4 regions of the Neorhizobium phenanthreniclasticum genome follow, and region 4 is predicted to be linked to each of the others. Evidence: predicted binding sites of a transcription regulator. Region 4 holds the regulator's gene; each other region holds the start of a gene.
What was found. Region 4 encodes LexA, which represses DNA repair genes until DNA is damaged. Its sites were predicted from a motif close to TGTTCNNNNTGTGTTCNG; they were not measured.

Region 1 (5,833 bases), on a different contig from region 4:
AAGCCCAGGGCAAGATCACACCCGGCAAGACCACGCTGATCGAGCCGACCTCCGGCAATACGGGCATCGCCCTTGCCTTCGCCGCCGCCGCGAAAGGCTACAAGCTGATCCTCACCATGCCGGAGACGATGTCGATCGAACGCCGCAAGATGCTGGCACTGCTCGGCGCCGAACTGGTGCTGACCGAAGGGCCGAAGGGCATGAAGGGCGCGATCGCCAAGGCGGAAGAGCTCGCCGCCTCGCTGCCCGACGCGGTCATTCCGCAGCAGTTCGAGAACCCTGCCAATCCGGAAATCCATCGCAAGACGACGGCCGAGGAAATCTGGAACGATACCGACGGCAAGGTCGATATCTTCGTCTCCGGCATCGGCACGGGCGGTACGATCACCGGCGCCGGACAGGTGCTGAAAAGCCGTAATCCGGACCTCAAGGTCATTGCCGTCGAGCCCGAGGAATCGCCCGTGCTTTCCGGCGGCCAGCCCGGGCCGCACAAAATACAGGGGATCGGCGCCGGCTTCGCCCCAAAGATTCTCGACACCTCGATCTACGACGAGGTCGTCACCGTCAACAGCGCGGAAGCCATCGAAATGGCCCGCCTCGTCGCCAGCCTCGAAGGCGTTCCCGTCGGCATCTCCTCCGGTGCAGCGCTCACCGCTGCCATCGAAGTCGGCAGCCGGCCTGAAAATGCCGGCAAGAACATCGTCGTGATCATCCCCTCCTTCGCCGAACGTTATCTCTCGACGGCACTGTTCGAAGGGCTGGGTGGGTGAAACGAGCGAATAGTGAGTAGTGAGTAGTGAGTAGTGTCGCGGCAGATCGCAGCACATAAACTCGATGAAAGCACTATTCACCACCGACTAATCACTGCTCACTACAGCAATCACGCCGCCGCATTCGTGAGCCGTTCGCCAGCCATGCGATAGGAGATCGCTTCGGCGAGATGGATGCGGCCCACCGTATCCTTGTTGTCGAGATCGGCCAGAGTGCGCGCCACCTTGAGCACGCGGTGGTAGCCGCGGGCGGAAAATTTGAGCTTTTCGGCAGCATCCCGGAGCAACTGCAATCCGTTCGGGTCCGGCTCGGCGAACTTCTCGATCAGTGATGTCGAGCAGCGGGCATTGGTGAGGATGCCCGGACAACCGGCGCCCGCGAAACGTTCCTGCTGTCTTTCGCGAGCCGCGGCGACCCGCTTTGCCACATCCGCACTCCTTTCCGCCGACATCGGGCGGATCAGGTCAGCGGCTGATACCGCCGGCACGTCGATCCGGATATCGATACGGTCCATCAAGGGACCGGAAATTCGCGCCTGGTAATCGGCGGCGCAACGCGGGCCGCGCGCACAGGTATGGCCGGGCTCACCCGCCATGCCGCAGCGGCACGGGTTCATGGCGGCAACGAGCTGTATGCTCGCCGGATAGGAAACCCGGTGGTTGGCACGCGCGATGATGCATTCCCCGGTTTCGAGCGGCTGACGCAGTGCATCGAGCGCCTGGGGCGAAAACTCCGGGAACTCGTCGAGGAAAAGTATGCCGTGATGGGCAAGAGACGCCTCCCCCGGTCTGGCGCGCAGGCCGCCTCCGACCAGCGCCGCCATGGTGGCCGAATGATGCGGCGTGCGATAGGGACGGCGATCCGACAGCTTGCCGCCGGAGAGCTGGCCGGCGATCGAATGGATCATCGAGACTTCCAGAAGCTCGGCAGCGGACAGCGGCGGAAGGATGGAGGGAAGCCGCGCCGCGAGCATGGATTTCCCGGAGCCGGGCGGGCCTGCCATCAGGAGATTGTGTCCGCCGGCCGCCGCCACTTCCAGCGCCCGCTTGGCGCTTTCCTGCCCCTTGATATCGGCGAGATCGGGGAGATTGGCCGGCATCGCCCGGATCGCCGGCTGCGGTCGGGAGATCACCTGGGTGCCGCGGAAATGATTGGCAAGCGCAATCAGGCTGCGCGGCGCGACGATATCGATATCCGCGCCCGCCCAGGCCGCTTCCGCACCGCTATCGGCCGGGCAGATCAGGCCTTTTCCCATCGCGTTGGCACCGATCGCCGCCGGCAGGGCGCCGGTCACCGGCGCCAGAGTTCCGTCGAGGTTGAGCTCGCCGATCACCACGTAATCGGCCAGCGCATCCGCAGGTATCGCGCCCAGCGCCGCCATCAGCCCCAATGCAATAGGCAGATCGAAATGCGATCCTTCCTTCGGAAGGTCGGCCGGCGCAAGGTTGACCGTCACCTTCTTGGGCGGCATGGCAAGCCCGGATGCATGCAGCGCCGCCTGCACCCGTTCCCGGCTTTCAGCCACCGCCTTGTCCGGCAGACCGACGATATGCATGTTCATCTTGCCCGGACCGACCATCACCTGGACGTCGACCGGAACGCCCTCGATCCCCTGGAATGCAACCGTACTGACGCGTGCAACCATTTCAACTTGCCCCCAAGCCCTGACTGAAGCACCAGCGATTACACGCCTTCCGCGCCAGCGATTGCAATCTGGCATGGAACAAGGAATAAAACAAGAACATTAGACGAACAATTTCGCGCCGCCGCTGCAACGAGGTTGCAGCCAGTTGTATTGACGGAACAAAGACGATCCGGATCCGAAACGGCGGCGGCTCAACCTTCACGAAATCATGAGGCCGCCTTCTTTTTGTGCAATTTCGAATGAGCGAAGCCTCGCCTTTTCCGGAATTGCTTTATCAGCCGCGTTTTTCTTCGATTGCATCCCAAAGAAGGCTTGCGACATCGGCGCCGCCGAACTTCTTCACCTCGCGGATGCCGGTCGGGGACGTGACGTTGATCTCGGTCATGTAATCGCCGATCACATCGATGCCGACAAAAAGGAAGCCGCGCTCGCGCAGCGCCGGACCGATGCGGGCACAGATTTCCTCTTCCCGCGCGGTGATCTCGACGGGTTCCGCGCGGCCGCCGACATGCATGTTGGAACGGCTGTCGTGCTCGGCCGGCACGCGATTGATCGCCCCGACCGGCTTGCCGTCAATCAACAGGATGCGCTTGTCGCCCTTGCGCACTGCGGGCAGATAAGCCTGGGCGATGAAGGGCTCGCCGCGATACATCTGGTTGAACATTTCCAAAAGCGAGGAGAAATTGCGATCGTCTCGGGCGGAATGGAAGACGCCGGCCCCGCCGTTGCCGTAGAGCGGCTTCAGGATGATGTCGCCCATTTCTTCGCGGAAGCGCGCAATCTCGGCAACATCGCGGGAAATCAGCGTCGCCGGCATCAGATCCGCAAATTCCGTGACGAAGATCTTTTCCGGCGAATTGCGCACCCAGGCGGGGTCGTTCACGACGAGTGTCTTCGGGTGAATGCGCTCGAGCAGATGCGTCGAGGTGATATAACCCATGTCGAAGGGCGGGTCCTGGCGCAGATGGATGACGTCCATGGCGGAGAGATCGATACGCTGCCTGTCGCCAAGCGTGAAGTGGTCGCCCTTGATGTCACGCACCGAAAGCGGCTCTACGGCGGCGAAGACCTTGCCATCACGCATGCTCAGCCGGTCGGGCGTATAATGAAAAAGCTCATAGCCGCGGGCCTGCGCCTCGAGCGCCATGGCAAAGGTGGAATCACCGGCGATATTGATGCCGGAGATATGGTCCATCTGAAATGCGACTTTGCGGATTCTCGCCATGACTTCAGCCCCTCAAAAAGTGCCCGCCTGATGTAGGACGGCGGACACTCAAAGGCAACCGGTCAAAGCGACCATCAGCCGGCGAGGCCGACCTGGCCCCTGGGACGCAGCATGTTGCGCAGGCGGTAGAGAAATGCGAGCGGCGCGGGAAACGGCTTGCGCAGGAAGGCGATCTTCCTGACATAGTTGTCAATGTGCCAGGTCGCCCAGGTGCCGCCCTTGAAATAGACGACGTCGCCGGCACGGAGAACGCGCTGTGTGCCATCCTCCGCGGTCACATGCACCTCGCCTTCGAGGATGACCACCGTCTCGTCCCAGCCGAAGAACCAGCGGAAGGTGCCCGCCGTGCAATCCCACACGCCGGTCGCCGCGCATTCGTCCTCAGCCTTCGAGTGGGAAGCGGCCCGCGCCTGCGGATTGCCGGCAATCACCCAGCTCGGCTCGATCGGAAGCGGCGCCATCTCCAGAGAATCCGGGCAGGCACCGATGAAGGGTTTTGCCGTCGACGGTTCCGGCGCATAGGACTTGTATCGGACGGCGATGGCCGTCGCGGCCGCCGCCAGGATTTGCCAGCTCATGTTGCCCCCTTGGCTGTCAGGTCCGCGGGACATTAGCCGCAAAGCGTAAGCTGGTCGTTCAGACCGACGCTACAATTTTAGCGATCGGCCCGATTTCAGGACCGATCAGGCCACCGGCTCGGCCGGCGCGAATTTCGCCTCGGCCGGAACTTTGCCCGGAAGGCGCCTGCCGGTATCCGCGGCAAAGAAGTGCAGACGCCTCGCATCGACTGCAATGCGCATCTCGGGCGCGAGCTCGGTCTCGGGCGAGACGGCGACGGTAACCTGCTGGTCGCCCACGGCGCCGTGAATGAGACGCTGCGAGCCCAGTTCTTCCGTATATTCCAGGCGGAACGGCAACGCTTCCTCATCCTCGCGTGCAACCCGCATATCCTCGGCGCGGACCCCGACCGTAACGGGACCGGAGGCGGGCGCGAAGCCGTTGAGGCCGATCACCGACGGGCCGATCGCCAGCCTGTCGCCATGCAACTCGCCCTTGACGAGGTTCATGGCCGGGGAGCCGATGAAGCTCGCCACGAAAGTGGACGCCGGCGCATGATAGACTTCCAGCGGCGCACCGATCTGCTCGATCCTGCCTCCATTCAGCACAACGAGGCGATCAGCAAGCGTCATCGCTTCCAGCTGATCATGGGTCACATAGATCGAGGTGGTGCCGAGGCGGCGCTGGAGGCGCTTGATCTCGCCGCGCATGGAAACGCGCAGCTTGGCATCGAGGTTGGAGAGCGGCTCGTCGAAGAGGAAGGCCGCCGGCTTGCGAACGATGGCGCGGCCCATGGCGACGCGCTGGCGCTGGCCGCCGGAGAGCGCACGCGGCTTGCGGTCGAGATACTGGGTGATCTCCAGCATGCGGGCAGCCTCGGCGACACGAGTATCGATCTCGGACTTCGGCGTACCACGGTTCTTCAGGCCATAGGCGAGGTTGTTGTAGACCGTCATATGCGGGTAGAGCGCATAGTTCTGGAACACCATCGCGATGTCGCGGTCGGCCGGTTCGACATTGTTGACGACCTTGGAGCCGATCTTCACCTCGCCTTCGGAAATCGTCTCGAGCCCGGCAACCATGCGCAGAAGCGTGGACTTGCCGCAACCCGACGGGCCGACTAGCACGATGAATTCGCCATCGGCGATGTTCAGCTTGATGTCGGTGACGGCGCGCACGCCTCCGGAATAGACCTTGCCGACATTTTCAACATCGATGGAAGCCATTGTTATTTCTCCGTTTCGACAAGGCCTTTTACGAACAGGCGCTGCATAAGGATGACGACGAGGACAGGCGGCAGCATGGCGAGTATCATCGCCGCCATCACGAGATTCCACTGAGGATCGCTATCGGCAACGGCTGCCAAGCGCTTGATCGCCATGACGATCGTATAGTAGCGGCTGTCATTCGTGATCAGCAGCGGCCACAGATACTGAATCCAGCCGTAGATAAAGAGTACCACGAAAAGCGCTGCGATATTCGTGCGGCTGAGCGGAAGCAGGATGTCCCGAAAGAATTTCATCGGGCCTGAACCATCCACGCGTGCGGCCTCCATCAATTCGTCCGGGATGGTCAGGAAGAACTGCCGGAAAAGGAACGTCGCGGTGGCTGACGCAATGAGAGGAATGGTGAGA
Region 2 (5,833 bases), on a different contig from region 4:
TCTTCCGGGAACTGCAGAATGCAATCGACTATCTCGACCATGCTCCGGCGGGCTTCTTTTCTGCCGGAAAGAAGGGCGAGATCTTCTATCTCAATGCCACGCTCGCCGAATGGCTCGGCATTGATCTGACCAAATTCATGCCGCGTTCGATGACGATTTCGGACCTTGTGGCGGGCGAGGGCATGGCGCTCATTCAGTCGGTGCAGGCGGCCCCTGGGCTGCAGCGGACCGAAACGCTCGATCTCGACCTGCGCCGTACCAACGGCCAAAGCCTGCCCGTGCGCCTGGTGCACAGTGTCAGCGCCACCCGCGACGGTGCGCCGGGTGAAAGCCGCACGATCGTATTGACGCGGCCGAAGGGCGGCGAGGGAGATCAGTCGGCCTCGGCGATGCGCTTCACGCGCTTCTTCAACAACACGCCGATGGCGATCGCTTCCGTCGACGGCGAAGGCAGGATCCTGCGCATCAACGCACCGTTCCTGAAACTGTTCGCCGGCGTGGTATCGCGCGACGACGTCGAGACCGGCGCGGATCTCGACCGCATCGTGCATGAAAATTCCCGCCAGCAGCTCATGCAGGCGCTTGCCGCCGCAAAGGACCGGCAGGGTGACATTGCACCCATTGATTCGCGCCATCCTGCTGACGAAAACCGTTATATGCGCTTCTACGTGAATGCCGTGATCGACGAGAGCGACGAGGCGCCTGAAGAAGCGGCGATCGTCTATGCGGTCGAAACGACCGAGCAGAAGGCGCTCGAGACCCAGATGGCGCAGACACAGAAGCTCAATGCGGTCGGTACGCTTGCGGGCGGCATCGCGCATGACTTCAACAACGTACTCACCGCAATCCTGCTTTCATCCGATCACCTGCTTTTGCAGGCGCGTCCTTCCGATGCGAGTTTCGCGGACCTCATGGAGATCAAGAGGAACGCCAACCGCGCGGCTGTGCTGGTGCGCCAGTTGCTTGCCTTCTCGCGCAAGCAGACCATGCGGCCGGTCGTGCTGAACCTCACAGATGTCGTCGGCGATCTGCGCATGCTGGTGGATCGATTGATCTCCGGCACGAATGTGAAGCTCGAAGTGGACTACGGCCGCGATCTTTGGCCGGTGCGCACCGATCTCTCGCAGTTCGAACAGGTGTTGATCAATCTCTGCGTCAATGCCCGCGATGCCATGCCTCAGGGCGGCACGATCCTGATCAAGACCCGCAACGTCTCCGCGGAGGAAGCCGCGGGTTTTCATCAGGCGGACCTGCCTTCGGAAGATTTCGTGATGGTGGAGGTCTCCGATACCGGCACCGGTATTCCCTCCGAAATCATGGACAAGATTTTCGAACCCTTCTTCACCACCAAGGAAGTGGGCAAGGGTACCGGCCTCGGCCTCTCCATGGTTTATGGGATCGTCAAGCAATCCGGCGGCTACATCTATCCGGAGTCGGAAGTCGGCCGCGGCACGAGTTTCCGCATCTTCCTGCCCCGCCACGTGCCCGAGGCGGCAGTCGCGGTCGCTCCGGGGGCTGCCACCAATGCCCCGGCCGGTCAGGCCGCCCCGCCACCGGTCGTCTCGGTGACGCCCGCGGAAGACCTCGATCTGACAGGCAAGTCCGCAGTCGTGCTGTTGGTCGAGGACGAGGAAGCAGTCCGTCGCGGCGGCAAGCGCATGCTGGAAACGCGCGGTTATACCGTTCACGAAGCGGGTTCCGGCACCGAGGCGCTGGAGATCATGGAGGAACTTCAGGGCAAGGTCGATATCGTCGTTTCCGATGTCGTCATGCCGGAAATGGACGGGCCCACGCTGCTTACCGAGCTGCGCAAATCCTATCCGGACCTGAAGTTCATCTTCGTTTCCGGCTATGCGGAAGATGCCTTTGCCCGTAACCTGCCGGCTGACGCCAAGTTCGGCTTCCTGCCAAAGCCGTTTTCGCTGAAGCAGCTCGCTGTCGCGGTCCGGGAGATGCTTGATTCGAACTGAGAAGCGGGCCGGTTTCTAAAAATTTCGAAACGCTGCGATTCGTCCGCTGGATGTGGCGATGTCTTGTTTTCCTTGATGAATTTTCCACATGCCAGAATACGTGAACATCTTGAGAACGGAATGGAAATAACGATTTGCAGTCAAGCAGTTGATTGGCGCTTGTCAAATGAGAACAAAACATGTACATCATCTTTATCGGCTGCTTCATTGCTTGCGCGGTGGCAATAACCTAAAGGTGGGATCATATGGCACAGAATACTTTGCGGCTCGTAGAGGATAAAGGCGTGGACAAGAGCAAGGCGCTGGAGGCGGCACTGTCGCAGATCGAACGATCCTTCGGTAAGGGATCGATCATGAAGCTCGGCTCGAACGAGAACATCGTCGAGATCGAGACGGTTTCGACCGGCTCTCTAAGCCTCGATATCGCGCTTGGTATCGGTGGTCTGCCGAAGGGCCGTATCGTCGAGATCTATGGCCCTGAAAGCTCAGGCAAGACGACGCTCGCACTGCAGACGATCGCCGAATCCCAGAAGAAGGGCGGCATCTGCGCCTTTGTCGACGCCGAACATGCACTCGATCCGGTCTATGCCCGCAAGCTCGGGGTCGATCTCCAGAATCTCCTGATCTCCCAGCCCGATACCGGCGAGCAGGCGCTCGAGATCACCGATACGCTGGTGCGCTCCGGTGCCGTCGATGTTCTCGTCGTCGATTCGGTTGCGGCGCTGACGCCGCGTGCTGAAATCGAGGGCGAGATGGGCGACAGCCTTCCGGGCTTGCAGGCGCGACTGATGAGTCAGGCGCTGCGCAAACTGACGGCCTCGATCTCGCGCTCCAACTGCATGGTCATCTTCATCAACCAGATCCGCATGAAGATCGGTGTCATGTTCGGTTCGCCGGAAACCACGACCGGCGGCAATGCGCTGAAATTCTATGCCTCGGTTCGCCTCGACATCCGTCGCATCGGACAGGTCAAGGAACGCGAGGAAGTGGTCGGCAACCAGACTCGCGTCAAGGTCGTCAAGAACAAGATGGCGCCTCCCTTCAAGCAGGTGGAATTCGACATCATGTATGGCGAGGGCGTATCCAAGACCGGCGAACTCGTCGATCTCGGTGTGAAGGCCGGCATCGTCGAAAAGTCCGGTGCGTGGTTCTCCTATAACAGCCAGCGTCTCGGCCAGGGCCGCGAGAACGCCAAGACGTTCCTGCGCGACAATCCCGAACTTGCCCGCGAGATCGAAATGTCGCTTCGCCAGAATGCCGGTCTCATCGCCGATCGTTTCCTCCAGAATGGCGGTCCCGACGCGGACGACGGCGGCGAAGCCGCCGAAATGTAGGCGGTTCCGTCGCGTTTGGAGCTTCTCCTCGGTTACTTTATAGCCGGCCGCGAATCGAAAGATGCGCGGCCGGTTTCTCGTTTGGTTGAGCGGTGTGCGGCTGGACAGTTGGGGGTGCGGACGATACAAGCCTCTGGTTTTCAAATAACGGACCGCATCCGGCGGTGAAGAAGGGCGTAGCATGAGCGGCGTGAATGAAATTCGGTCGACCTTTCTCGACTATTTCCGAAAGAACGGACACGAAGTCGTGGCTTCCAGTCCGCTGGTGCCGCGCAACGATCCGACGCTGATGTTCACCAATGCCGGGATGGTGCAGTTCAAGAACGTCTTCACCGGTCTGGAGACCCGTTCTTATTCGACGGCCGCGACCGCACAGAAATGCGTGCGGGCCGGCGGCAAGCATAACGACCTCGACAATGTCGGCTATACGGCACGCCACCATACCTTCTTCGAAATGCTCGGCAATTTCTCCTTCGGCGACTATTTCAAGGAGCGTGCGATCGAGCTTGCCTGGAACCTGATCACCAAGGAATTCGGCCTTGACCGCAACCGTCTTCTGGTGACCGTCTACCATACGGACGACGATGCTTTCAGCCTGTGGAAGAAGATCGCCGGCTTGGCCGACGAGAAGATCATCCGCATCCCGACCAGCGACAATTTTTGGGCGATGGGCGATACCGGCCCCTGCGGTCCATGCTCGGAAATCTTCTACGACCATGGCGAGCATATCTGGGGCGGCCCTCCCGGTTCGCCGGAGGAGGATGGCGACCGTTTCATCGAGATCTGGAACCTCGTCTTCATGCAATATGAGCAGGTTACGAAGGAGGAGCGCATCGACCTGCCGCGTCCTTCGATCGACACCGGCATGGGTCTGGAGCGCGTTGCGGCCGTTTTGCAGGGGCAGCATGACAACTATGATATCGACCTGTTCCGCGCACTGGTTTCGGCCTCCGAGGAGGCAACCGGCGTCAAGGCGGAAGGCGAGCGTCGCGCGAGCCATCGCGTGATTGCCGACCACTTGCGGTCCACCGCTTTCCTGATCGCCGATGGCGTGCTTCCGTCCAACGAAGGACGCGGTTATGTGCTTCGCCGCATCATGCGCCGCGCCATGCGTCATGCCGAGTTGCTTGGCGCCAAGGAGCCGCTGCTTTGGAAACTGTTGCCGGCGCTCGTCCAGCAGATGGGCCGCGCCTATCCGGAGCTGGTGCGCGCCGAGGCCCTGATTTCCGAAACGTTGAAACTCGAGGAGACCCGCTTCCGCAAGACGCTGGAACGCGGCCTCTCGCTGCTGTCCGACGCAACGAGCACGCTTCACAAGGGCGATATGCTCGACGGTGAAACAGCCTTCAAGCTCTACGACACCTACGGCTTTCCGCTCGACTTGACCCAGGATGCGCTGCGCGCCCGTGAAATCGGTGTCGACATTTCAGGATTTACCGACGCCATGGAGCGCCAGAAGGCCGAAGCCCGCTCCCATTGGGCGGGCTCCGGCGACAAGGCAACCGAGACGATCTGGTTCGAACTCAAGGAAAAGTTCGGTGCGACCGAATTCCTGGGTTACGACACAGAGACGGCGGAGGGCGTCGTCCAGGCGATCGTCCGCGACGGCAAGGCGGTCGATAGCGCATCGGCTGGTGATCAGGTGCAGGTGATCGTCAATCAGACACCGTTCTATGGGGAATCCGGTGGCCAGATGGGCGATACCGGTGCAATCTCTACGGACAGTGCCCGGCTGGACGTCTCTGATACGCAGAAGAAGGGCGAGGGCCTTTTTGTTCATAGCGCGATCGTCGCCGATGGCACCTTGAAGGTCGGAGATGCCGTGGCGCTGGCGGTCGATCACAGTCGCCGCTCACGCCTGCGGTCGAACCATTCGGCGACCCACCTATTGCATGAGGCGCTGCGCGAAGTTCTCGGCACGCACGTGGCGCAGAAGGGTTCTCTGGTCGCGCCGGAACGCCTGCGTTTCGACGTTTCGCATCCGAAGCCGATGACCAGCGAGGAATTGCAGAAGGTCGAAGACATGGCAAATGCCATCGTTCTTCAGAATGCGCCGGTCACCACGCGCCTGATGAGTGTCGACGATGCAATCGCGGAAGGCGCGATGGCGCTGTTCGGAGAGAAATACGGCGACGAAGTGCGCGTCGTTTCCATGGGCAGGGCCATCGAGGGACCGAAGTCCGGCAAGCCCTATTCGGTCGAGCTTTGTGGCGGCACGCACGTGAATGCGACCGGCGATATCGGCCTGGTCCGCATTCTGGGCGAAAGCGCGGTCGGCGCCGGTGTCCGCCGTGTCGAGGCGGTGACGGGCGAGGCGGCACGCGCCTATCTCGCCGAGCAGGACGAGCGGGTGAAGACGCTGGCTGGCGCGCTGAAGGTACAGCCGACGGAGGTCGTTTCGCGCGTCGAGGCGCTGATCGACGAACGGCGTAAGCTTGAGAGAGAGTTGGCCGATGCCAAGCGCCGGCTTGCCATGGGCGGCGGGCAGGGCGGCTCGGCCGGCGATGTCCGCGAAATCGGCGGCATCAA
Region 3 (5,833 bases), on a different contig from region 4:
CGGTCAGTCTGAGCTTCTGGATCATGGTCGCGAAGGGATGCGGCGAGCGGCCGGTCATGTAATGCCTCAGGTGCTCCGGCACGTGGGTCGCGTGGCGGGCCGGGGGCGGCACGGCGACGCCGCCGAGTTCGCCTGCCGCGGCGAGATTGGCAAGCGCGATTTCCGGGCCGAGAAGGTCGAGTGCCGACTGGCCGTCCGACGGCAGGAAGGCGTCGAGATAGATGAGGGTCCGGATGCGGCTTGAAAAACGGTCGGCGACGCCGGTGATCACCATGCCGCCATAGGAATGGCCGACGAGATCGAAATCATCGAGACCTTCCGCCTCGATAAGGCCGGCAACGTCGCCGATATGGGTGTCGAGATTGATCGCGCCGGAAAAGAGATGGATGCGCTCGCCAAGCCCCGTCAGGCTCGGCACGAAGACCTGATGGCCCATGCCCCGCAGAAGATCGGTGACCGGCGTCCAGCTCGCGCTCGATCCCCAGGCCCCCTGCACCAAGACTATCCTGCGGCCGGTCATTCGATCCCCTCCCTCGACATCCGAACGATGCCGGTTGTTTCCCATCGGGCATGATGCGAGTCAATGCGACAGGAGAGGGGACAAACGAGGATGAAATCAGCGCCACATGCCGCGCATGCGGGCGGTGACGTCGATGCGGACCTGGTGGCGGGCCTGGCGTTCTGCGTCCGACATGGGCGCGACCACCGGCCAGGACGTGGTCTCGAAGAATTGCAGGAGCGTTGCCGGAATGAAGCGGGTGCGCGCGGCATAGACGTGGCGGTCGCCCTGGGCGTTCTGTCCGTGGACGAAGAAGCGCTGCGGAGTGATGAGGTGGAGGTAATCCTTCGCCCGCGTCATGGCGACATAGAGGAGCCGGCGCTCCTCCTCGATTTCGGCCGTCGAGCCGACGCCGAGGTCGGAGGGAATGCAACCGTCGACACAGTTCAAGAGGAAAACCGAGCGCCATTCCTGGCCCTTGGCGGAATGGATGGTCGAGAGGATGAGATAGTCCTCGTCGAGCAGGGGCGTGCCGGATTCGGCACTGGTCGCATCCGGCGGGTCGAGCGTCAGCTCGGTCAGGAAACGTTCGCGCGACGTATAACCGCCGGCGATCTGCTCGAGCTGCAAAAGGTCGGCCTTGCGGGTTTCGGCATCCTCGTGGACGCGGTCGAGATGCGGCTCGTACCACAGCCGGGCAAGGCCGATCTCCGAAGGCCAGCCGGCAGTGCCCTGTTTCAGGGAGGCCAGCATGTCGACGAAGGCCGGCCAGTCGGCGCCCGAACGCGGCGGGGCGGGGATTTCCTGCAAAGCCGCGAGCGGCTCGGGATCGGCGGCGATGGCGTCGAGGATCTTTCCCGCCGTCTGCGGGCCGATGCCGGGGATGAGCTGCATCAGGCGGAAGCCGGCGACGCGGTCGCGCGGATTCTGGGCGAAGCGCAGCGTCGCCAGCATGTCCTTCACATGGGCGCTGTCCAGGAACTTCAGGCCGCCGAACTTCACGAAGGGGATGTTGCGGCGGGTAAGTTCCACCTCCAGCGGACCGGAATGATGCGAGGCGCGGAAAAGCACGGCCTGCTGTTTCAAGGTCATGCCGGTTTCGCGGTTTTCGAGGATCTTCTCGACGATGTAGTTCGCCTGTTCGGTCTCGTCTCGGACGGCAACGAGGCGCGGGCGCTCCTCCGATTGCCGTTCGGTCCAGAGGTTCTTGGTGAAGCGCTCGCGGGCAAGCTCGATGACGCCGTTGGCGGCGGCGAGGATGGTATTGGTCGAACGGTAGTTGCGGTCGAGGGTGACGATATCGGCGGGCGGATCGAAGGAGCCGGGGAAATCGAGGATGTTGCGGATCGTCGCTGCCCGGAAGGAATAGATCGACTGGGCGTCGTCGCCGACGACGGTCAAACCTCGGCCGCCGGGTTTCATCGCCATCAGGATCGACGACTGCAGCCGGTTGGTGTCCTGGTATTCGTCGACCAGCACGTGATCGAAGCGGCCGCCGACATCTTCCGCCAGCGCCGGTTCGCTCATCATCTGCGCCCAGTAGAGCAGGAGATCGTCGTAATCGAGGACGTTCTGGGCCTGCTTGGCCTCGACGTAAGATGCGAAGAGTTCCCGAAGCTGTTTTTCCCAGGCGGAGCACCAGGGGAAGTGCGCCTTCAGCACCTCGTCCAGTGGTGTCTCCGAATTGACCGCGCGGGAATAGATCGCCAGACAGGTGCCCTTGGTCGGGAAACGGCTTTCCGTCTTCGAGAAGCCGAGTTCGTGGCGCGTGAGATTCATCAGGTCGGCGGAATCCTCCCGATCGTGGATGGTGAAATCCGGATCGAGGCCGATCTGTTCGGCATACATGCGAAGGAGCCTTGCCCCGATGCCGTGGAAGGTGCCGGCCCAGGCGAGCGCATCGGTCATGATGCCGGCATTGGGTCCAAGCACCTGCGAACAGATGCGCTCGACGCGGCGGCCCATTTCTGATGCGGCGCGGCGGGAAAAGGTCATCAGCAGGATGCGGCGCGGATCGGCGCCGGAAACGATCAAATGCGCGACCCGGTGGGCGAGCGTGTTGGTCTTGCCGGAGCCCGCGCCGGCGATGACGAGCAGGGGGCCTGCCGGCCCGCCCTTCGGCACGTCCGATCCATGCTCCACCGCACGCCGCTGCGCGTCATTCAATTTTTCCAGATAGGCGACTGCTGGCATTCCTGCTTCCGGCGGGCTCGTTCCCGTTGCGTTCGAATTAGCCATAGCTGATTCGCCTGGCCTCGCCCTCATTCACATATTTGGGAATGCGCCTTAACTTGACCGCTGTTCTCGTGTTTCGCTATGACAGCCCGCGTAAGTTCTCGCTTGGAGGCGACCTTGAAAACTTCTTCCCCCCTCTTTGCCGGCGCTGCGGCGTTTGCCCTCTCCGTCATCGCGCTTTCGACACCTGCTTCGGCGCAGGTGGCCGACAGCATCACCATCTACAATGCCCAGCACGAGGGGCTGACGAAGGAATGGGTCGAAGCCTTCACAGAGGAGACCGGCATCGCGGTGACCGTGCGCAACGGCTCGGACCTCGAATTCGCCAACCAGATCGTCCAGGAAGGCGCCAATTCGCCGGCCGACGTGTTCCTCACCGAAAATTCGCCGGCCATGGCGCTGGTCGACGGCAAGGGGCTTTTCGCTCCGGTCGATCTGGCGACGCTCGAGCAGGTTCCGGAACAGTTCCGCCCGGCGGACGGCCACTGGATCGGCATTGCCGCCCGCTCCACCGTCTTTGCCTATGACAAGACGAAACTTTCCGAAGACAAATTGCCGAAATCCATGCTCGATCTCGCCAAGCCCGAATGGAAGGGCCGCTGGGCCGCATCTCCCTCGGGCGCCGATTTCCAGGCGATCGTCGGCGCGCTGCTGCAGCTCAAGGGCAAGGAGGCGACGGCGGACTGGCTCAAGGGCATGAAGGAGAACTTCACCGCCTATCGCGGCAATTCCACCGCGATGAGGGCCGTCAATGCCGGCCAGACCGAGGGCGCGCTGATCTACCACTATTACTATTTCGGCGACCAGGCGAAGACCGGTGAAAACTCGAAGAACGTCGCGCTGCATTATTTCAGGAACCAGGATCCGGGTGCATTCGTCTCCATCTCCGGCGGCGGCATCCTTGCCTCATCCAAGCACAAGGAACAGGCGCAGGCCTTCCTCAAATGGGTGACAGGCAAGGGCGGCCAGGCGGTGTTGCGTGACGGCACGTCCTTCGAATACGCGGTCGGCAAGGGTGAAGCGTCCAACAAGGCGCTCGTGCCGCTCGACGAATTGCGGGCGCCGAAGGTGGAGCCCTCGACACTCAACAATGCCAAGGTGACCGATATGATGACGGCGGCCGGCCTCCTCTGAGATGCGGCAATAAGTTTGCTCTAATACTCAGCAATAAGTGTTGCATGGAGACATCGCAGGGCTTACCTGCGATGTCTCATGTTTTTCGGGTCTTCCATGAGTTCCATCACTGACACCAGTGTTCCAGTCGCACCGCGCCGCCGCATGCCGGCGGCCTCGTCCTGGACATTGACCATCGCGGTCGCGGTGGCGGTGATGGCGCTCCTGCCGCTCGGTTTCGTGCTGTGGGCAACCGCCGTCACCGGTTGGGAAACGGCCGCGCTGCTCATCTTCCGCGGCCGGGTCGGTGAATTGATGGTCAACACCATCCTCCTGATTTTCTTCACTGTTCCGATCTGTATCGTGGTTGCTGTGTCGCTTGCCTGGCTGACCGAACGCAGCGACCTGCCGGGCGCACGTCTATGGTCCTGGCTCGCGGTGGCACCGCTTGCCGTGCCCGCCTTCGTGCATTCCTACGCCTGGATCGGCATGTGGCCGAGCCTTCACGGGCTTTTTGCCGGGGTGGCGATCTCGGTCGTCGCCTATTTCCCCTTTCTCTACCTGCCGCTCGCTGCTGCCTTCCGCCTGCTCGATCCGGCGCTGGAGGATCAGGCGGCCTCGCTGGGGCTGGCGCCTTTTGCCGTTTTCCGGCGCGTGGTGCTGCCGCAGCTTCGGCTGGCGCTTTGCGGCGGCATGCTTTTGATCGGCCTGCACCTGCTCGCCGAATACGGGCTTTTCGCGATGATCCGCTTCGACACGTTTACGACGGCGATCATAGACCAGTTCCAGTCGACCTATAACGGCACTGCCGCACATATGCTGGCGCTGGTGCTGGTTCTCTGCTGTTTCGTGCTGCTCGGCCTGGAAGCGGGCCTTCGCGGTTCCCGCCGTTATGCGCGGCTCGGGCCCGGCGTCGCGCGCCAACTGAAGATCATCCGGCTGGGCAAGTGGAAATATCCCTGCCTGCTGCTGCCGCTGACGGTCGCTGCCTTTTCGCTCGGCATTCCGGCTCTGACCATCGGCCGCTGGCTGATCGCCGGGGGCTCAAGCATCTGGCGGATGGACGAGGTCGGGCTTTCGCTCATCCAGACGCTCGCCATCTGCCTGATCGGCGGGCTTGCGACGACCGCTGCGGCCGTGCCGATCGCCTGGCTTTCGGTGCGCCGGCCGACCCGTGCGACCCGCTTCCTCGAAGGCTGCTACTATCTCGCGAGTTCCATGCCCGGCGTCGTCGTGGCGCTGGCACTCGTTACCGTCACCGTGCGCGTCATGCTGCCGCTCTACCAGACGGTGGCGACCATCGTGCTCGCGTATGTCGTGATGTTCCTGCCGCGGGCGCTGGTGAGCCTGAGGGCGAGCATCGCCCAGGTGCCCGTGGAGCTGGAGCAGGCGGCCGCCAGTCTCGGCCGCTCGCCCGGCAATGCGCTCTGGTCGACGACGGTCAGGCTCGCTGCCCCTGGCGCCGCCGCAGGCGTGGCGCTCGCCTCGCTCGGTATCATCAACGAACTGACGGCGACGCAGATGCTGGCGCCGAACGGCACACGCACGCTCGCCATGGCCTTCTTTGCACTGACGGGCGAGATCGACTATGCCGGTGCTGCCCCCTATGCTCTGCTGATGGTCATCTTTTCCATGCCGCTCATATGGCTTCTCCACTACCAGTCCAAGAAGATCGCCGGGCGATGACGCTTCTCCAACTCAATTCCCTGCGCAAACGATACGGCATGGTGGCCGCGCTCGACGGCATCGATCTTTCGGTCGCGGCCGGCAGCCGCACGGCGATCGTCGGACCGTCCGGTTGCGGCAAGACCACGCTGCTGCGCCTCGTCGCCGGCTTCGACCAGCCGGACGAAGGCATGATCGTGTTCGGCGGGCAACTGATGGCGGACGGTTCGGCCCAGGTGCCGGCGCACAAGCGCGGCATCGGCATCGTAGCGCAGGACGGCTGCCTCTTCCCGCATCTCACGGTAGCGCAAAACATCGGCT
Region 4 (5,833 bases):
CGGCGTGCCGTCGAGCGCGATCATCGTCTTGTCGATGTGGATCTGGCTTTCGGCATCGAAACCACCGATCGCATCGAAGATCTCGGTGTTGACCGCCTCGACAGCCTTTTCGACGCCCTTGCCGCCGTAACGCTTGCCGCCGTCACGCAGTTCGACCGCCTCGTGCGCGCCGGTCGACGCGCCGGACGGAACAGCTGCACGGCCAAAAGAACCGTCTTCCAGATAAACGTCCACTTCAACCGTCGGATTACCGCGGCTGTCGAGGATTTCACGGGCGATGATATCGGTGATGGCGGTCAAAAGACTCTCCCTGGGCTTGGACGTCGGATCTATACGGTTCGGGTCACTGAACATGTCCCACAGTCAGTGACACGAAAATTACAATGCAGCCGCTTTTCGCGCTTTTTCAGGCAGGCGCTTCAGGCAGCCTTTGCGACCGCATCGAGGGCAAGCAGCTTTTCCAGCAGCCGAGGCATGTCTTTGAGATGCACCATGTTCGGACCGTCAGACGGAGCATTGTCCGGGTCCTCGTGGGTCTCGATGAAGAGGCCGGCGACACCGACGGCAACGGCCGCCCGCGCCAGCGTCTCGACGAATTCGCGCTGGCCGCCGGTGGAGCCGCCCTGTCCACCCGGCTGCTGGACCGAATGCGTCGCGTCGAAGACGACCGGAGCGCCCATCGCCGCCATAATCGGCAGCGAGCGCATGTCGGACACCAATGTGTTGTAACCGAAAGAGACGCCGCGTTCGCAGAGCAGCACATTCGGATTGCCGCTCTGGGTGAACTTGGCCAACACGTTCTTCATGTCCCAGGGTGCCAGGAACTGGCCCTTCTTGACATTGATGACGCGGCCGGTTTTCGCCGCAGCGACAAGCAAGTCCGTCTGGCGGCAAAGGAAGGCCGGGATCTGCAGCACGTCCACCGTCTGTGCGACGATGGCGCACTGCTCTTCCGTGTGAATGTCGGTGAGAACCGGGAAGCCGAATTCCTTCTTCAGATCGGCGAAGATTTCCATGGCGCTTTCGAGCCCGATGCCGCGCCTGCCGGAAATCGACGTGCGGTTCGCCTTGTCGAAGGATGATTTGTAGACGAGCCCGATGCCGAGCTTGTCGCAAAGCTCCTTCAGCGCACCCGCCATCATGAAGGCGTGGTCGCGGCTTTCCATCTGGCACGGGCCGGCGATCAGCGACAGGCGGGCATCCTGTGCGAAGACGACCTTGCCGTGCCCTTCGCCGACGGAGACGCGCGGATTGGCGGAGACTTCCATGAGACTATTCCTCGAAACCGAACAACACACCCTGGCCGGGCGCCGCCTGGACCAGCACACGGCCCTCCCGACGGACGAATGCGACGTCATTAGCAGCAAGGATGATCTCTGTCACGGCAAGATCGGCAGTCTTGAAGATGATCGCCCGGCCGCGCAGACCTTCGGCATTCGGCAACGGCGCAAGGGCGAATTCCGATTCGAGATCTTGATCCTGCATGACGCGGATGCGCGTGTTCGAAGCGACAAGCTCCACGGCCGCAGCTTCGATCCCGGCTTTCGCAAGCAGCACCTCTTCGAGCAGGGGCGCAAAATCGTCGGGCGATGCGGCCGAAAGAACGATCTCGCTCAAGCCGGTCACCGTATTGGAATGGCGTTCCAGTTCGCCTCGATCGGCCGGCAGCGGATTGATCCGCTGTGCAGAGAACAAGAAGAAATCCGGCGCATGCTCGTCTCCCGCAAAGGCCAGCCGGAAGCTTGCCTCAGTCTCGGAACCGTCCGGCATCTTCACGCCGCGGGAGAATTCCAGGATATCGCCCGCGGAAATCCCGCGCAGCCTGAAACGCGCGTGATCGGCTGCCGCATCGCCCGTGGCAACCGCGAGGGCCGAAAAGCCCTGACTGTTACGCGCCTTGCGGAAGTCGAGATCCCGGGCGGTGAAGACATTGCCGCGCTTGGCCGCGGCTGTCGCCTGACGCCGGTTGGCGATCGCCAGCGGCTCCAGATAGGCCCCATCCGAGAAAAACACGCAGGCATTGGCCGTGCCGAAAGGATGAAAGGCCTCCGGCGCAACTGTAAATCCGAGTTCTGCCAGTCGCGAACGCGCGACGGCAAGGTCCGCCACCGGCAGAACGAGATGATCGATTAGTCTAGCATTCACGCGAGAGCCCCCAGAATCCGGAATCGCAGCACTACATTGGCAGCGGATCGGCTTCGAGCAAGTGGTGTCGAAAGAGATATGTTGCAGACATCCATGAAGAAAAATCATCATACTTCACGAAAATTTAGGGACTTGCGGAACACATATGGAACATATAGTGTATGTTCTTGATTTGTTTCCGACTCTCAAGGTGCCAAATATGCTCACGCGCAAACAGCAGGAATTGCTTCTGTTCATTCACGAACGCATGAAGGAATCCGGCGTGCCGCCCTCCTTCGACGAAATGAAGGACGCGCTCGACCTCGCGTCGAAGTCCGGCATCCACCGGCTGATCACCGCACTGGAGGAGCGCGGCTTCATCCGCCGCCTGCCGAACCGGGCACGTGCCCTTGAAGTCATCAAGCTGCCGGAAGCCTATCAGTCGAGCCTGCAGCCACGCCGCGGCTTCTCGCCGAGTGTTATCGAGGGCAGCCTCGGCAAGCCGCAGCCGGTCGCTGCCGCTCCGGCCAAGCCCGCAGCCAACGACGATCTCTCCAACGCCACCACGGTTCCCGTCATGGGCCGCATCGCCGCCGGCGTGCCCATCTCGGCGATCCAGAACAACACGCATGATATCGCAGTGCCCGCCGAGATGCTTGGTTCCGGCGAACATTACGCGCTGGAAGTCAAGGGTGATTCGATGATCGAGGCCGGCATCCTGGACGGCGACACGGTGATCATCCGCAACAGCAACACCGCCAATCCGGGAGACATCATCGTAGCGCTGGTGGACGAGGAGGAAGCGACGCTGAAGCGCTTCCGCCGCCGTGGCGCCTCGATCGCGCTGGAAGCCGCGAACCCGGCCTACGAAACCCGGATATTCCCGCCCGACCGGGTAAAGGTCCAGGGCAAGCTGGTCGGCCTCATCCGCCGTTACCATTGATCAATTGCCGAAGCGGTTCCGGGAGCGCCGAGGCGAACATCTTGTTCCGCCAGTCATAGTGGCGATGCCTGCTCCAGGGGCGGTCATGGCCGGCCATGGCGGGGCGAATAGTCCATTGCCGGATGTCGGCTGCGCCGTGCAGGGAAATTTCGAGCGCACCAGTCTTTCGCAAAGCATTGCCGTTGATCATCAATGCGCCGGAGCGGCAGTGATCGAAACGGGCGCGCGGCGCGATGATGATATGGGCGGCATCGCAGGCCGCACCGGCATAACGGCTGTCTTCGACGGAGGCTATGTTGGTGCCCCCGGAAGTTTTCACCCCGCAGAAGACACGCGGCTCGCATACGAAATGACCGGCAGGCACCTGCCTGATGCGGGACCGCGCCGTCTCGATTTCGGCCTGCGTCAGCTCGCGGCGCTCCTCAGGCTTCCCATCGGGCGGTTTATCTCTTGCTGATGACACGTCCGGTTTTATGGGATCGCCCAGGAGAAGTGCCCGTTTCCACTGGCCGTAGATGAAATCGGGCGGACGGGTGCGGTTGGTGGCAATACCTTCCCTGCCTATCACGGCAATCATCGTTCCGTCCTCGGCAACTAGAATATCCGGCAGGGGCTTCGATCGTTCGTGCCAGGAGAACAGCAATGCGGCGGCAACGAGCGGAATGCCGACCAGCCGAAGCCTGCTTCTCAAAAGGGTCAGCAGAAGAAAACCGGCCGTGGAGACAGGCAGGAACCAGGGATGCTGACGACCGATACCGGCGTCGCCGCCCCAGGCCGCGACATGTCTTGCTATGGAGATCACCGCTTCCAGGCCGAGACCCATGAGCTTCAGGAAAGGCGCATCGAGCCCGAACGGTACGAGCAGCATGCCGACCAGTCCGGCCGGCATGACCACGAAAGAAATGATCGGCATGGCGGCGAGGTTTGCCGCCAGGCCGCCGTAGGTCGCAATCCGATGGAAATGCTCGACCGAAAAGATCGCCGTCGACGTGCTGCCGATCAGGGTCGTGGCAAGAATGCCCGCAATGAATTTCCAGGAAGCCAGTACCGGCGTCACCACAGGGTGACGAATTTGCAGCGGTTCCGGATCGTGCTTTTTCGATCGATTTTTCCAGAGCGCATAACCGGCGACCAGCGCTGCGGTAGCCGCAAAGGACATCTGGAAGCTGGGCCCCAGGATTTCCGAGGGCGAAACGGCGATAATGATCAGGGCCGAAAGCGCCACGTTGCGCAAGCTGATCGACGGTCGGTCGAAGAAGACTGCGACAAGCATGACCGCCATCATGATATACGCCCGCTCGGCCGAAACACCGAAGCCGGAAATCAGGTAATAGGCGGTCGCCATCACGAGCGCGCCGGCGGCAGCGATCTTCTTCACCGGATAGGCCTGGGCAAACCCGGGAAAAAACGAAAGGACAGTGCGGACGCCGACAAAGAAGATGCCGGCGGCAAGCGCCATGTTCAGCCCGGAGATCGCGACGATATGGGCAAGTCCGGAAAGCCGGAGCGCCTCGGTGGTCTCCTTGGAAATAGCCCGGCGTTCGTCGGTCACGATCGCGGCTGCGAAGGCGCCCGCATCGCCCGGCACCGTTTCGCGAATATGGCTTGCAATGGCGCTGCGCAGATCAAAAAGCCCGCTTTCGAATTCTGCAATCCAGGCTCGCGGCAACGCCGGGCCTGCCTCCTTATTCGGCACTCCATAGAAAAAACCGACGGCGCCGATACCATCGAAATAAGAAGAGAAGGCGAAATCGTTAAGCCCCGGCAGCGCAGGCCCCGAAGGCGGCGATATGCGTACCCGGCCGCTGATCGTCTCGCCGGTTTCCGCAGATTCGTGCCGCGCCCTGGCAAGCAGCGACACCCGCTCCGGAGGGCGTCGGATCTCGGGATTGGCTGTCCGTCCGACGCGGACTAAATAGCGCCAGCGTCCATTCGCATCGATTTCCCGCCGCTCGACCACGCCGGTCAGTTCGGTCGTCACCGGCGAGTCGAGAACGACTGTACTTTGCCTCCATGTTTCCAGCTCCGCGAGCATCATGCCGCCGAGAAAGAGTGCGGCGGCGACCGGGATGATACGTGCCATGCCGAATTGGTGACGCGTTATGGCAGCAATTATGGTGCATGCGAGAAAAGCCACAAAAAACGGCAGAAAAGCCGGATCTTGCGGCAAGGAGAACCAGCATGCGGCCCCTGCACCGACGACAACGGGAACGAAGAGGAAGCCATGCCCATGCGCCTCCTCTTCCAAGATCATGGACGGCGCATTGCGCCACAGGCGCTTCAAACCCACGGATATACGATGCGGAAGCGCCCTCCCCGGATGCACCACCGACCTTCGTTCGAAGGCTGGAGAAAGCTCCGAAAGATGCCCCTGGTCCACCGATCGGGATGCGTCTTCGCCGAACGCGAAATCCATCGGCCTGGTTGCCGGCCGCCCCGTCTTGATCAGCTTCGGAAACGCAGTGTCTTCCGACATGAAACGCTAAGCCCGCCCCGTCGCCAAATCATGCGACGATGCAACCTGCGCGTTTCCCGCCCTCCCGTCAACTGCCCGGGAAACCTCAGCAATCCCAGAGACCTGAACCGGGTTGCAACAACAAGTTGGAAGCCCAAGCAAAAGCGGTTGCCTAATATTCTTTCGCGCTGCACAAAATGCTACCAACGACTGCTTGGCATCAGCTTTCGGATCATATAGCAAAGCATCGGACGCTTAATTCTTGTGGCGCTTTTTGGGCGCCACGCCGCCAAAAGGTTGGAGGATCAGCA

Region 1: a site for LexA is predicted at 2,498-2,515, ahead of ABK249_RS03640 (YifB family Mg chelatase-like AAA ATPase). Genes of this name have one in related genera too.
Region 2: a site for LexA is predicted at 2,139-2,156, ahead of recA (recombinase RecA). Genes of this name have one in related genera too.
Region 3: a site for LexA is predicted at 2,711-2,728, ahead of ABK249_RS06010 (ATP-dependent helicase). Genes of this name have one in related genera too.

Annotation. Positions count from the first base shown of each region.
Region 1 is NZ_JBEAAL010000001.1:735,830-741,662, forward strand. It holds gene cysK (cysteine synthase A) at 1-770, shown strand, start outside; gene ABK249_RS03640 (YifB family Mg chelatase-like AAA ATPase) at 881-2,416, opposite strand; gene gshB (glutathione synthase) at 2,691-3,641, opposite strand; gene ABK249_RS03650 (cupin domain-containing protein) at 3,716-4,219, opposite strand; gene ABK249_RS03655 (sn-glycerol-3-phosphate import ATP-binding protein UgpC) at 4,325-5,425, opposite strand; gene ugpE (sn-glycerol-3-phosphate ABC transporter permease UgpE) at 5,428-5,833, opposite strand, start outside.
Region 2 is NZ_JBEAAL010000023.1:99,251-105,083, forward strand. It holds gene cckA (cell cycle histidine kinase CckA) at 1-1,970, shown strand, start outside; gene recA (recombinase RecA) at 2,216-3,304, shown strand; gene alaS (alanine--tRNA ligase) at 3,486-5,833, shown strand, end outside.
Region 3 is NZ_JBEAAL010000002.1:378,407-384,239, reverse strand. It holds gene ABK249_RS06015 (alpha/beta fold hydrolase) at 1-520, opposite strand, end outside; gene ABK249_RS06010 (ATP-dependent helicase) at 617-2,692, opposite strand; gene ABK249_RS06005 (iron ABC transporter substrate-binding protein) at 2,852-3,868, shown strand; gene ABK249_RS06000 (ABC transporter permease) at 3,965-5,533, shown strand; gene ABK249_RS05995 (ABC transporter ATP-binding protein) at 5,530-5,833, shown strand, end outside.
Region 4 is NZ_JBEAAL010000020.1:120,959-126,791, reverse strand. It holds gene eno (phosphopyruvate hydratase) at 1-300, opposite strand, end outside; gene kdsA (3-deoxy-8-phosphooctulonate synthase) at 420-1,268, opposite strand; gene ABK249_RS23235 (VOC family protein) at 1,273-2,145, opposite strand; gene lexA (transcriptional repressor LexA) at 2,345-3,067, shown strand; gene ABK249_RS23225 (ComEC/Rec2 family competence protein) at 3,048-5,543, opposite strand; gene gltA (citrate synthase) at 5,833-5,833, shown strand, end outside.